3 regions of the Weizmannia sp. FSL K6-0777 genome follow, and region 3 is predicted to be linked to each of the others. Evidence: riboswitches for the same ligand, from Rfam matches in the RefSeq annotation. Region 3 holds a riboswitch; each other region holds the start of a gene.
The links. A riboswitch is a leader RNA that binds a small molecule or an ion and turns the genes downstream of it on or off. The one in region 3 is predicted to bind S-adenosylmethionine.
Positions count from the first base shown of each region.

Region 1: another riboswitch for S-adenosylmethionine. It lies ahead of NST70_RS04005 (O-acetylhomoserine aminocarboxypropyltransferase/cysteine synthase family protein); the one in region 3 lies ahead of NST70_RS16770 (methionine ABC transporter ATP-binding protein).
Region 2: another riboswitch for S-adenosylmethionine. It lies ahead of metK (methionine adenosyltransferase); the one in region 3 lies ahead of NST70_RS16770 (methionine ABC transporter ATP-binding protein).

Region 1 is NZ_CP151971.1:892,758-897,522, reverse strand. It holds gene NST70_RS04010 (homoserine dehydrogenase) at 228-1,211, opposite strand; gene NST70_RS04005 (O-acetylhomoserine aminocarboxypropyltransferase/cysteine synthase family protein) at 1,470-2,768, opposite strand; SAM riboswitch class I at 2,872-2,979, opposite strand; gene cls (cardiolipin synthase) at 3,079-4,524, opposite strand; gene NST70_RS03995 (peptidoglycan DD-metalloendopeptidase family protein) at 4,753-4,765, opposite strand, start outside.
Region 2 is NZ_CP151971.1:2,347,562-2,352,326, forward strand. It holds gene asnB (asparagine synthase (glutamine-hydrolyzing)) at 1-924, opposite strand, end outside; gene metK (methionine adenosyltransferase) at 1,155-2,366, opposite strand; SAM riboswitch class I at 2,512-2,660, opposite strand; gene pckA (phosphoenolpyruvate carboxykinase (ATP)) at 2,831-4,420, shown strand; gene NST70_RS11225 (DNA mismatch repair protein MutT) at 4,571-4,765, opposite strand, start outside.
Region 3 is NZ_CP151971.1:3,499,608-3,504,372, reverse strand. It holds gene NST70_RS16785 (ParM/StbA family protein) at 1-628, shown strand, start outside; gene NST70_RS16780 (hypothetical protein) at 640-1,212, shown strand; gene NST70_RS16775 (ABC transporter ATP-binding protein) at 1,274-2,053, shown strand; SAM riboswitch class I at 2,135-2,243, shown strand; gene NST70_RS16770 (methionine ABC transporter ATP-binding protein) at 2,316-3,356, shown strand; gene NST70_RS16765 (methionine ABC transporter permease) at 3,346-4,008, shown strand; gene NST70_RS16760 (MetQ/NlpA family ABC transporter substrate-binding protein) at 4,070-4,765, shown strand, end outside.

The sequences.
Region 1 (4,765 bases), 980 kb from region 3:
GGGGATACGCGATCCCGCCATGTTCATGCGGTTCACGAAACGGCATGAACTGCGGATGGAGCCACCAACCACTGGATTCACAACAGGTAAAAAAAGAAGCCTCTTCCGCTAAGCCGGGAAAGCGAAAACGGAAGAAGCCGTAAAGAGGTTGAGGGGTTCTCCCCCCTCGCTAAAATGGTATCTTAGCATCGCAAAAAATATACGTTTCCTTATCCGGAAAAACCGGATCACGAAACGGCGTCCAATTGCAAAACGGGCCGGTAACCCGCCGCAAAGTCTTCAATCATGGCGCTTGCCGTCGGAAATTTCCCGGCACCCGGACCTGTAAGGGTAATTTTTCCGATCAGGCTGCCGTAAATCGTGACGGCATTGTTGACGCCTTCCACCGCATAAAGGGCGTGTTCGGGAGGGACGAGGACAGGCTTAACGGATGCTTTCAGCGTCCTGCCATCACGGTATATGTCCGCAATATGCTTATAACGGAGTCCCTTCCGATCCGCTCTTTCAATATCCGCAAGCGAGAGGCCGCCTATCCCTTCAACTTCTACTTTCTCCCAGTTCGGCTGGGTTCCGAATACGAGCCGGCTCAGGATCATCAACTTACAAAAGGCGTCCTGCCCTTTTACATCATTGCCCGGGTCAGCTTCTGCATAGCCGTGCTGCCTGGCGATTTCCAACGCTTCTTCAAATGGAAGATGTTTTTCACGCATTTCCGATAAAACAAAATTGGATGTGCCGTTTAAAATCGCCTGTACACGCTGGATGTCATTGACCTGAAGCTGCTGGGAAATCGTCCGAATCACAGGGATGCCGCCTGCGGTTGTCGCTTCGTAACCGACAAACACGCCTTTTTCTTTCGCTTTTTCAAGCAGCACATTCCCATATCGTGCAAACATGACTTTATTGGCAGTAATGACGTGGCAGCCTTTTTCAATCGCTTGTAAACAGTAGGAAAAGCCTGGTTCTTCCCCGACAATCGCTTCAAACACGACTTCAAGATCGGGAATAGCGAGAATTTCCCGGAAGTCCGTCGTGACGAGCACAGAACTGTCAATGTTCCGCTTTTTTCGGGGGTTTTTGATCAGAACCGCTGCAATCTCTACCTCGGCATGCAGCTTTTCTTTCAGCTGCTCGCGGTGGGTCCGGACCGCTTCGTACACGCCCTGGCCGACCGTTCCAAAGCCGAGCAGCGCTGCTTTAATCACCCTCATTTATCCAAAAACCTCCCTATATATAGCGTCTTTCGCCTCTGAAGCGTTTTGTTCATTTAAAACGGTCAAGCGGTCCGACAGTATTCGGTGCAGCCGGTATCCATAAGCTCCCGATCTGGATCAGGTATGCAGACCGTCCGGGCCGCAACATTGTTCAATGGGATCAGCCCAGAACGGTTTCGTATAAGTTTTCCGGATCGCCTGTTGGCATTCGCCATGGCGACCTTCGCACGAATCTGCCGGGCCTGCTCCCCGCTTTTACCGGGCTGTAACGGCTGTTGCTTTTGTAATGGCCTGATCCAGGTCAGCTGTCAAATCTTCAACGGCTTCGAGCCCGACAGACAGGCGGATTAAATCGCCTGTAACCCCTGATTTTTCCAGTTCTTCATCGCTCAGCTGCGAATGCGTAGTCGTTGCTGGGTGGATGATCAGCGATTTCGCGTCGCCGACATTCGCTACATGCGACCACAGCTTAATATTGTCGATCACGCGCCTTCCTGTTTCCCGGCCGCCTTTGACACCAAAGTTGACAATGGAGCCGTAGCCGCCGTTCAAATATTTTTGCGCCAGCTCATGGGACGGATGGTCTTCAAGTCCCGGATAATTGACCCATGCAACATCTGGATGGTTTTTCAGAAATTCCGCGACTTTCAATGCATTTTCGTTATGCCTTTCCACACGCAGATGCAGCGTTTCAAGCCCTTGCAGGAATAAAAAGGCGTTGTCCGGACTTAAAGTCGGCCCGAAGTCGCGCAAAAGCTGAACACGAAGTTTTGTGGCGAACGCAGCCTGTGCCGTGTCGACGCCGTAGCGCAAGCCGTGGTAGCTCGGATCCGGTTCACTAAAGTCCGGAAATTTGTCTGTGTTCCAGTCAAAACGCCCGCCGTCAACGGCAACACCGCCGATCGCCGTTCCGTGCCCGCCGATCCATTTTGTCGCCGAATGGACAACCACGTCCGCGCCCCATTTGATCGGATTCGCGCCATACGGAGAAGCAAACGTGTTGTCGACAATCAAAGGAATACCGTTTTCATGGGCCACTTCCGCCACTTTTTCCACGTCGAGCACCTGCAGGCTTGGGTTGCCGATAATTTCCGCGTACAATGCTTTTGTTTTCGGGGTGATCGCCTGGCGGAACGCTTCAGGGTCGGACCCATCCACAAACTTGACGTTAATGCCATATTTCGGCAATGTCACAGCAAACAAATTATAGGTGCCGCCGTAAAGATTGCTGGCAGATACGATGTCATCACCCGCACGCACGATGTTCAAAATGGAAAAGGCAATGGCCGATGCGCCGGATGATAAACCGACAGCCGCTGTTCCGCCTTCCAGTGCAGCAACACGTTTTTCAAAAACATCCACAGTCGGATTGCCGAGACGGGAATAAATGAAACCTTCTTTTGATAAATTGAAGACGCCCTCTGCATGTTCTGTATCCGGAAAAACGTAAGAAGTCGTCCGGTATACCGGTACGGCGCGCGATCCTGTCGCCGGGTCCGGTTCCTGGCCGCCGTGCAGCAATAAAGTTTCCGGTTGTAATGATGGTTGTGTCATTTTAAAGCCTCCTGATTTTTTAAAATTTTTCCGTGAAAGATGGAAGAGGAAGTGAAAAAACCCTCTTCGTAAGGGAAGAGGGTTACAATGTATGTAAGTTCCTCCCTTATCTTTCAGACGCATGTCTGTAGGAATTAGCACCTTTTCAGGCAAATGCCTGAAGGTTGCCGGGCTTCGCAGGGCCTAGTCCCTCCGCCGCTCTCGATAAGAGTTTCTTTTCATAATTCAATTTTGAATGACTTATTGTTTAAGATTATAGAAGACCAATGGCAAACCGTCAACCTTTTTTTGAAAAAATTTTCTTTTTCTTCTACAATATTGGCGACAATAGCCGGGAAATGGACTCTTTAAACCGCACATAAAGCGGCCGGTTCTGGTAATCATGGAGCGTTAATTCGGTTGATTCGGCCATATCGTCCCGGAAAACGCCGGCAAGTGTGCCGGAAAGCTCACGGTCGTACAGCAAGGCGTTCACTTCAAAATTGAGACGGAAACTGCGCACATCGATATTGGCCGTCCCAACGGAAGCAATTTTCCCGTCTACGACAATCATTTTCGCATGGATGAACCCTTTTTGATAAATGTACACTTTGACGCCCGTTTTTAACAGCTGGCCGATGTTGGAAAGCGTCGCCCAGTAGACAAACATATGATCCGGTTTATTTGGAATCATAATCCGAACATCCACTCCGGATAAGGCGGCAAGCGTCAGCGCATTCAGGAGGCTGTCATCCGGAATAAAATATGGTGTTTGTAAATAAATATATTTTTTGGCGGAATTGATCATTTTAATATAGCTGTTTTTAATCTGCTCCCATTCAGAATCGGGGCCGCTTGAGACGATTTGGATATCGGTTTCACCCTGCGATGGGATGACCGGGAAATAACGTTCTTCATCTCTTACATCGTGCGGTGACGCCTGATTCCAGTCCAAAATAAAGCGAGTCTGCATGGCATAAACAGCACTCCCTACAATCCGTAGATGCGTATCCCGCCAGTAACCGAATTTCTTATTCAGACCAAGATACTCATCCCCAACGTTAAAACCGCCGATATATCCGATCTGCCCATCAATAATCGCCAATTTCCGGTGATTCCTGAAATTGACGCGCAAATTGACGAGCGGGATCCGGGCAGGAAAAAAGGACGCCACTTCCCCACCAGCAACAACAAGCGGCCGGAAAAATTTGCGGCGGAACAGCATTCGCGACCCCATATCATCATAAAGCAGCCGCACCTTTACACCTTCTTTTGCTTTTTGCGACAGCAGTTCAATCAATTCCTGGCCGAGGCGGTCATTCCGGAAAATATAATATACAAGATGAATACTGTCTTTTGCATTCCGGATGTCTTCAAATAAAGCCTCGAATTTTTTCCTGCCATCTGTAAAGATATCGACGTGATTGTCCTGGGAAAGAATCGCCCCGTCATTCATCAGCAGCATATAAACGAGATCCTTGTACTGGATTGTCCGCTCATCATGAAACGGGAACCGGTTTTCGCGCAGCAGTTCAATTTGCTGCTGGGAAATTTCCTTAATGCCGATCTTCTCCTGTACCTTCCAGTCAAAAATTTTCCGGCGGCTTAAATTTTGCCCGAATACCAAATACAGGATAAAGCCGGCAATCGGCAGGAATAATAGCACCAAAAGCCATGCCCAAGTTGCGCCGACATCTCGCCGTTCCAGGAAAATAACGGTTCCCGCCAGAATAAAATTCAAAAGAAACAAGATAACCAGTAGTACCGTTATAATCATTGCGTTCTCCTTTTCGTACACCCTTTGTTCCTGCTTGAGGTTTGTTCCCGGCCGGTATCCGGGAACACGGTGAAGTGTTTTGGAATTGATATAGGATATGTTTGCGCAGCAAAAATAACAATTGTATCATACCATAATATTTGCGCCTTACCTATCGTACAGCACTTTCCCTGCCATTGCATGCAAAAAGAACCGCACCAATGGATACGGTTCTTTTTTTCGTCCTTATTAAAAGTTAACA
Region 2 (4,765 bases), 1.2 Mb from region 3:
GAGTTTTTCCGCCGTTTCTTTGGCCACATCAATTTCGCTGTAGCCGTCGCGTTCGAAGCCGACGGAGAATGTTTTAATGCCCGGATGGAACTGTTTTGCAATCGATGCCGTAATCGAGGAATCGATCCCACCCGACAGGAATGCGCCAACCGGTACATCGCTGCGCATATGGACTTTCACCGAATCAATCATTACGTCACGCACTTCTTGAATAAATTCGTCCTCGCTTTTATGAACCGGGTGGAAGGATGCTTTCCAATATCGTTTGATTTCCATCGGTTTGCCAATTTTTTTCACAAAATAATGGCCCGGTTCAAGTTTCCGGATGTCTTTTGTCATGGTGAAAGGTTCGGGCACAAATTGGTAGGTTAAATAATATTGGACAGCATCATAATTCAGTTCTGGTTTTTCCATGGCAAGCAAAATGCTTTTCTTTTCAGAACCGAAATACATTTTATCGCCGTCTTCATAATAGAAGAACGGTTTAATGCCGAACGGGTCACGCGCGCCGCAAAGCGTTTGTTCCTGCTTATCCCAGATCGCAAACCCGAACATCCCGCGCAGACGTCCGATTGCTTTTTCGCCGTAACGGCTGTACATGGCAAGAATGACTTCCGTATCCGAATTCGTTTCGAATGTCATCCCTTCTTTTAGCAGTTCTTCACGCAATTCCACATAGTTATAAATTTCGCCATTAAAAATAATCCAGTACCGTTCGTTTTCGTATGTTAAAGGCTGGTGCCCCGCCTCGATATCGATAATGCTCAGGCGCCTGAAACCGAACTGGATATGCTCGTCTTCATAAAAGCCTTCATCATCCGGGCCGCGGTGCTCAATCATATGATTCATCTGTTTAAACTGTTGCCTGTCTTCGTCTGATAATGTAACGGGATGGTCATGGACGCAGCCAATAAATCCGCACATGTAAAAAGTCACCTACTTCATTTCGATATACTCTATTGTAAATTTATTTCTTTAAAAAACAAATGCATTTCCGCCAAAATTTGACGGCCAAATTCTGCACATGTAATATAGTTTAGCATGTTTTCCGCCAGTTTGCAGGGTTTTTGTTAAAAATGAGGCAAACAGGATTCCTTATTCCCGCCGTTTTATGAAAAAGAGCGGCCTGTATACCAGGCGCGCTCTTTTTCATATTATTTTCCGATATGATTGCGGGCGAATTCGTTCAACGCCCCGGCTTTGTCCGTTTTTTCCCAAGGCACATCCAAATCATCGCGGCCGAAATGCCCGTACGCAGCGATCTGCCTGTAAATCGGACGGCGCAAGTCGAGCATTTTGATAATGCCGGCCGGGCGCAGGTCAAAATGAGCTTCGACCGCCTCGATCAGCACTTTTTCCGGCACTTTTCCGGTCCCAAACGTATCGATGGAAATAGAAACGGGCTTCGCCACCCCGATCGCATACGCAAGCTGTACCTCGCATTTTTCCGCAAGGCCTGCCGCAACAATATTTTTCGCAACATAGCGGGCGGCATAAGCAGCGGAACGGTCCACTTTCGTCGGGTCTTTCCCGGAAAATGCGCCGCCGCCGTGACGTGCATAGCCGCCGTACGTGTCGACAATGATTTTGCGGCCGGTCAGCCCCGCATCCCCTTGAGGGCCGCCGATAACAAAGCGGCCGGTCGGATTAATCAAATACTTTGTATCCGCATCGAGCAAGTGTGCCGGCACAACCGGTTCAATGACGTATTTTTTCATATCTTCCTGGATTTGTCCGGCGCTTGTGTCAGGATCATGCTGCGTTGAAATGACAATCGTATCAATGCGGGCAGGCTGGTTGTTCTCGTCATATTCAACTGTCACCTGTGTCTTCGCATCCGGGCGCAAATACGGGATCACTTCTTGTTTGCGGAGTTCAGCAAGACGGCGGGCAAGCTTGTGGGCAAGCGAAATGGGAAGCGGCATCAGCTCTTCTGTCTCATTGCAGGCAAACCCGAACATCAGGCCCTGGTCGCCGGCTCCGATTGCCTCAATCTCTTCGTCGCTCATCCCGCCTTCGCGGGCTTCCAAAGCCTGGTTAACGCCGCGCGCAATATCTTCGGACTGTTCGTCAATCGATGTCAGCACAGCGCATGTTTCCGCATCAAACCCGTATTTCGCGCGCGTATAGCCGATCTCTTTAATGGTCTTGCGCACCACTTTCGGAATATCCACATATGTATTGGTGGAAATTTCCCCCGTGACAAGCACGAGCCCTGTTGTGACGGAAGTTTCACAGGCAACGCGGGCATTCGGGTCTTTTTCTAAAATGGCATCCAAAATGGCATCGGAAATCTGGTCGCAAATTTTGTCCGGATGGCCTTCCGTCACCGATTCCGATGTGAACAAATGCCGTCCTTTTAACATCCGCTTTTCCTCCTTATATGGTTACATATTGGAAACGGTACTCATACCCTAAACTCGATTCATTTCATGTACAAAGCCAAAAATAAAAACCTTCCCCATTCATCATGAGTGGAAAGGTTTTGACTTCAATCAATCGCGCCTTTCACTCTTATCGTTCAAGGAAACAATCCTTGCTGCAGGTTAGCACCTTTGCCTGGAAGTCAAGCGGCAGCTGCGTTGCGAGCGCATTGCCTGTTCCAGAGGCGGGTTGCTGGGTTTCATCGGGCCCGTCCCTCCACCAGCTCGGGATAAGAGTATCCGTTCAAAGTAAAATCATACGCAATTTAGCAGGCGCTGTCAATGATTTTTTCGCCCTTCTCCCCTTTGTCCTCTGCATTTTTCCCGGAAAAAAGTATGTAATAAACGGATGAATATGTTATACTGATATCGTTTAAAGTGAAATAAGTTATTCAAAGGGGCGGTTTATGAAAATGGATCTGATTGGCGCTTCTGACGATTTAAAGTTTTTGTTGTCGGGGGAAAACGTACGCATGCAGCTTTCCGTGCCACAATTAATGGAAAAAATTATCGAACGGAAAGAAGCTGTACTGACAACGGAAGGGGCCATTTCTGCTGCAACAGGAAAATATACAGGAAGGTCACCGAAAGATAAATTTATTGTCGTCGACTCCGAATCAAAAGACCGTGTCGACTGGGGCAAAATCAACCAGCCGGTTTCTCCCGGCGTGTTCAACAGGCTTTATGAAAAAATGGTCCGGCATTTAAAAGGGAAAGACGAAATTTTTGTGTTTAAAGGTTTTGCGGGTGCCGATCCAAAAAGCCGCCTTCCGATCCAGACCGTGAATGAGTTCGCCTGGCATAATTTATTCGCGCATCAATTGTTTATCCGGCCGGATGCGGAGGAGCTCTATCAACACGATGCGCAATTTACGATTCTTTCCGCGCCGCTGTTTAAGGCAGACCCGGCGCTTGACGGCACGCATTCCGAAGCGTTCATCATGATTTCACTTGAACGCCGGATAATTTTGATCGGCGGGACGGAATATGCAGGCGAAATGAAAAAAAGCATTTTTTCCATCATGAATTACTTGCTGCCGCAAAAAGGCATCCTTCCCATGCACTGCTCCGCCAATACTGGGAAAAACGGCGATACGGCCCTGTTTTTCGGCTTGTCCGGGACCGGGAAAACGACGCTTTCCGCCGATCCGGAGCGCGCACTTATAGGGGACGATGAGCACGGCTGGTCCGACAGCGGTGTCTTCAATATTGAAGGCGGATGCTATGCAAAGTGCATCGGGCTTACGGAAGAAAAAGAACCACAAATTTACCAGGCGATCCGTTTTGGGACCGTACTTGAAAATGTGGTCGTAGATCCGGTGTCCCGCAAACCGCAATATGACAACAATGCACTGACGGAAAATACAAGGGCTGCTTACCCGATTGAAAACATCGGCAATATTGCCCGCTCCGGCATGGCCGGCCATCCGTCAACCATTATATTCCTGACGGCCGATGCATCCGGTGTCCTGCCGCCGATCAGCAGGCTGACAAAAGAGCAGGCCATGTACCATTTCTTAAGCGGTTACACTTCTAAACTGGCCGGTACCGAACGCGGCGTCACGCGCCCGGAAGCCGTGTTCTCCACTTGCTTCGGCGCGCCGTTTTTGCCGCTTGAGCCCGCCGTTTATGCGGAAATGCTCGGCGAGAAAGTTGACAGGCACAACGTCCAGGTATTTCTTGTCAATACCGGCTGGACAGGCGGCCCGTACGGAACCGGTTCCCGCATGAAATTAAGCGATACGCGGGCCATGGTCCGGGCTGCGATAAACGGCAAACTGAAAGATACCGAAACACGGCAGGATGATATTTTCGGGCTACACATCCCGGTTCATATTGAAGGGGTGTCAGATGACGTCCTTTATCCGGCAGATACATGGACGGACAAGCAGGCTTACCGTGAAAAAGCGTTCGAACTTGCAGCCCGGTTCAAAGAAAATTTCCGGCAATTTTCGGTGCCGGATGACATTGAAAAACTCGGCGGCCCGCTTATATAAGCATAAACGGGAGCCCGCATTTTAAATTAAAATGAGACTCCAATTAAATTGTGGTATGCTCATTTCTGTAAAAGCGGAAACGCTGCAGCAACCCAAAAGGTTACGGCGAGTACCAAGGGTCTGCTCATTTAAGCAAAAGCGGAAACCCAGTTAAAACCAGGTGCTTGTCTGGACGGCGCTGATTCCTTCCTGCACTGCCCATTGATGGTGGGCACCGGCCATTTTTTCCACAGCCTCGTGAAGGTTGAGCCATTCCAAGTTATGGCTTCCTTTGCGGGGCTGTTCCCATTTTCCTAAATAAAACAGGCCTTCATCCATGGACCGCGCGCCCGTTTCCTGTGCCGC
Region 3 (4,765 bases):
GTATCCGGAAGGCTTTGCCGCTTTTATCAATCTTGTCATGGATAACGATTTAAACATTATTAACCGCGAATTGATTGACAAACGCATTTTAATCCAGGATATCGGCGGCCTCTCAACGGATATCGCCGTGATCAAAAACAGGACAGTCGATGATGACCGGGCGCAGGGATTTAATCTAGGCGTATCAGAAGCGCTTGAACAGATCCGTGAAGAAATCCGCGTCAAATACGGGGTCGAATTGGACAGCCGCCGTGATGTGGTCGATATTATCACGAAAAAGCATGACCGCAACCATATTATGGTAAAAGGCAGCCGGACAAGCGTGCACGACATTACAGACCGTATCTTGTTTGACCTTGCAAAGAAACAATACCGCCTGCTCCGGAACGTGTGGCAGAAAAACTCACAAACAGAGATTTGCTATTTTGTCGGCGGCGGTTCTGTTGTCCTGAAAGATTACTTAAAAACGCTGAACAACAGCCTTGACGGCTACAATATTGATTTCTTTGAAGATGAAAAAGAGAGCATCTGGATGATGGCCAATGCTTACTACAAATTAATTTCGGATTATGTGAGGAAAAACAATAAACCGGAAGACAAAGGAAAGAAACCGGTCGAATCCAAATAAGGTGAAAAAATATGGAAAAACAAAGCGGGATGAAGCGGGGCCAGACGATTGCGTTCCGGATCCCCCAGGATACGCCCGATCATATTTTAAAAGAACTGTCAAAGTTAAAAGAAAAAGAGAAACGGAACTTCTCCGCCAAAATAGCCGGATATGTGATACAAGGTGTTAACCAGTCGCTCGTAAAGGACAAAGAAACCATTACAATCCCGCTGCCGCGCAAACTGACAAAAGTGCAACATGACTGGCTGAAGCATGAACATTCGGAAGCGATGCTCGGCAGCATTGTTTACGAACTGATTCAGGATCCACTCCGGGCGACTTCGCTCTTTGCGGCCCTTTCGAAACAACCTGTATCTATGGATGAGACGCTTTTTTTACAGGAAGACGAATTGCCGCAAACCAGCGAAGAAGCGGACGGGAAACCGGTTCGATCCGGTGGTGAGCCGCCTGGATCGGATGATCTTGATGCATTCGACTGGAGAACTGCCGCCGCCGAACCGGCACCGCCCGAAACGGGAGCGCCGGAAAAAGAAGAAGATGCGGAAGACCTGCTCGGGGATTTTCTCGCCAGCATGAATAAATGAAGTGCGCAGGGTGAACCCCTGTGTGTCTAAAACTTGTACGAAATGTAAGGGGATGGCACAGATGGAAAATATAATCGAAGTTGCCGGTGTGAGCCTGATGCGCGACGGCAAAAAACTGCTCTCGGACATTCACTGGACGGTCAAAAAAGGGGAGCATTGGGCTGTCCTCGGCTTAAACGGTTCCGGCAAAACCACTTTGCTCAATATGATCAACGGGTATATTTGGCCGACAAAGGGGAGCATCAAGGTGCTCGGGAAAGCGTTCGGAAAAACAAGCCTGCCGGAACTGCGGAAATCAATCGGCTGGGTCAGCTCCTCCATCCAGGAAAGGATACCGCGCACCCAACTTGCACGCGATGTGGTCATCAGCGGCAAATATGCATCCATCGGGCTGTATGAAGCGGTGGATGCACAAGACGAAGAGAAAGCCCTGCGCTTGATGGAACAATTGCATTGTGCTTCCCTTTTTAGCCGTGCTTATGAACATTGTTCGCAAGGAGAGCGGCAGAAGCTTTTAATTGCGCGCGCGTTAATGGCGGAACCGCGCATCTTAATTTTGGACGAGCCTTGCAACGGGCTGGATTTGTTTGCCCGGGAAATTTTGCTAGAAAGTGTGGAAGAGCTGGCGAAAGATAAGAACGGACCGACGCTTGTATATGTCACGCACCATCCGGAAGAAATTTCTCCCGCTTTCCAAAAAACATTGCTGATCAGAAACGGGGAAGTTTTCCGGCAGGGCCGGACTTCCGAGATGATTGAAAAACAAGTGCTTTCCCGCTTTTTTGAGCATGAAATTCACGTGGAGTGGCGCGGAAACCGGGCATTGTTTCAAGTTGTCTGACGATTGAAAAACAAAAAAATATAAAATAATGAATTGACAAATCCCGAGCCGTCCACTAATATTTAAATATAACAAATGAATAACTTATCCAGAGAGACTGAGGGACAGGCCCGATGACGTCCAGCAACCTTCAAATCTTTTTTTGAAAGGTGCTAATTCCTGCAGAATGGTTCATTCTGAGAGATAAGTCACTTGACCGGCAAACCTCTTTCGAATGAAAGAAGGTTTTTTTTTGCCAAAAGGAACAGAAGGAGTTTTCAACATGCTGGTATTAGAAGATATTCATAAGGTATACGGAAAAGGGAAGGACAAAAAGGTTGAAGCGTTAAAAGGCATCAACCTGCGTGTTGAAAAAGGGGAAATCTTCGGGGTGGTTGGTTACAGTGGTGCCGGGAAAAGCACACTGATTCGGTGCGTCAATCTGCTCGAGCGGCCGACTTCCGGGAAAGTGCTCGTTAACGGGGTCGACCTTGTGCGCCTGCCGCCTGCCAAGCTACGTCAAGAGCGAAAAAAAATCGGCATGATTTTCCAGCAGTTCAATCTGCTTCAGTCAAAGACGATTTTTCAAAATGTGGCCATGCCGCTTGTGCTGGAACATCGCCCGAAGGAAGAAATAAAGGCAAAAGTGGCAGAATTATTGTCTTTTGTCGGGCTGGAAGAGAGAATGCATCACTACCCTGACCAGTTGTCAGGCGGCCAGAAACAAAGGGTCGGTATTGCAAGAGCCCTTGCGACAGATCCGGACATCTTGCTTTGTGACGAGGCAACGTCTGCCCTTGACCCGAATACGACCGAAGCCGTGTTGGACCTTTTGCGGAAAGTCCGGGACGAGCTGGGCATTACGATCCTGATGATTACCCACGAAATGAATGTCATTCGTGATATTTGTGATAAAGTGGCGGTGCTGGACGGCGGAAAAATTGTGGAGCAGGGCCCTGTAATCGACCTTTTCACAGAACCGAAAACGCAAATTGCGAGAAGCTTTGTGAAAACTGTGCTGAATGATTCGATTCCGCCATCGGTGCAAAAACTGATCGATGAAAGCAGCAAAGACAACCCGCACGGCATTTACCGGATTCTGTTTAAGGGAGCTTCCACCAATATGCCGCTGTTATCCAATACAGCAAAACAATTTTCAATCGACCTGAATGTGCTTCATGGCATGATCACCGAACTTCAGGGAATCCCTTTTGGCAACCTGCTTGTCGAATTGAAAGGCGACCCGGAAGAAATGAAGCGGGCCATTCAGTACATCAACGATCACGAAGCGATCATTCGGGAGGTGGAGAAAAATGGCATTTGATTGGTCATGGTTTTGGCCGCAATTTTTCACGGCAATGGGCCAGACGCTGTATATGGTGGCTGTATCATTACTCATTTCCATCATCATCGGCATCCCGGTTGGCGTCATTCTCGTTATTACCCGGGAAAACGGCATATGGGAAAACAAATGGATTTTTAATATTTTAAATGTGATTATCAATATTTTTCGGTCGATCCCGTTTATTATTCTCGTTGTCGCGATCATTCCGTTTACGCGCTGGGTTGTCGGGACAGCGATCGGAACAACCGCAGCGATTGTGCCGCTTGTGTTGTACACTGCTTTTTACATCGGGAGGCTCATTGAAAGTTCACTGCTTGAAGTCGACAAAGGGACAATCGAACTTGCGCAGTCAATGGGGGCGACGAACTGGCAGATTATTTGGCGGTTTTTGCTTCCGGAAGCAAAGGCATCCATGGTGCTCAATTTAACGATTGCCACCATCGGGCTGATTGGGGCTTCCGCGATGGCGGGCGCGGTCGGTGCCGGCGGGATCGGGGATTTGGCGATCACGTACGGGTACAACCAGTTTCAGACAGGCGTCATGATCGTTACCGTTATCACGCTGGTCATTTTCACCCAGCTTGTCCAGACATTGGGCAACTTTCTCTCCAAAAAAATCCGGAGAAAATAATATTGGGAAAAAGGGTTACACCTTTTTTATAAAAAATTCAATTCAGGGGGACTTAGCAGCGATGAAAAAATTTGCGATTCTATTATTGGGGCTCATCCTGGTTTTGGCAGGATGCGGGGCCAAAAACAATTCGAGCAGTACAAGCACAAAAACAATCAAAGTCGGGACAACCACTTCTGAAGTGCCGACATGGAATTTAATCCAGAAACTCGCGAAAAAGAAAAATATTAATATTAAGATTGTCCGCTTTGACGACTATGTTCAGCCGAACCTCGCATTAAGCGACGGGGAAATTGATATTAACGCGTTCCAGACGGTTGTTTATTTCGATGATTTTATCAAACAACGCAATCTGAAGCTTTCGGCGATCGGCACAACGAATATTTGGCCGATGGGGATCTACTCGAAAAGATATAAAAAGGTCAGCGAAGTGAAAGATGGCGACCAAGTTGTGATTCCGAAAGACCCGACAAACCTCGGCAGGGCTTTGCTTTTGCTGCAAAAAGCCGGATTGATTACGACGAAAAAAGGTTTCACAGGCAAAGGCGGGCTTGAAAATGTCGCTTCAAACCCGAAACATTTGAAAATTACTGCCGTGGATGCCGCCCAAACACCGCGCGGCCTGGATGATTCGGCACTCGCTGTGATCAATTGCGATATGGCCATTAATGCCGGCTTAAACCCGACGAATGACTCCATCTTCCGTGAAGATGCGGGCAACAAAGCGTATATCAATATTATTGCGGCCCGGACAAAA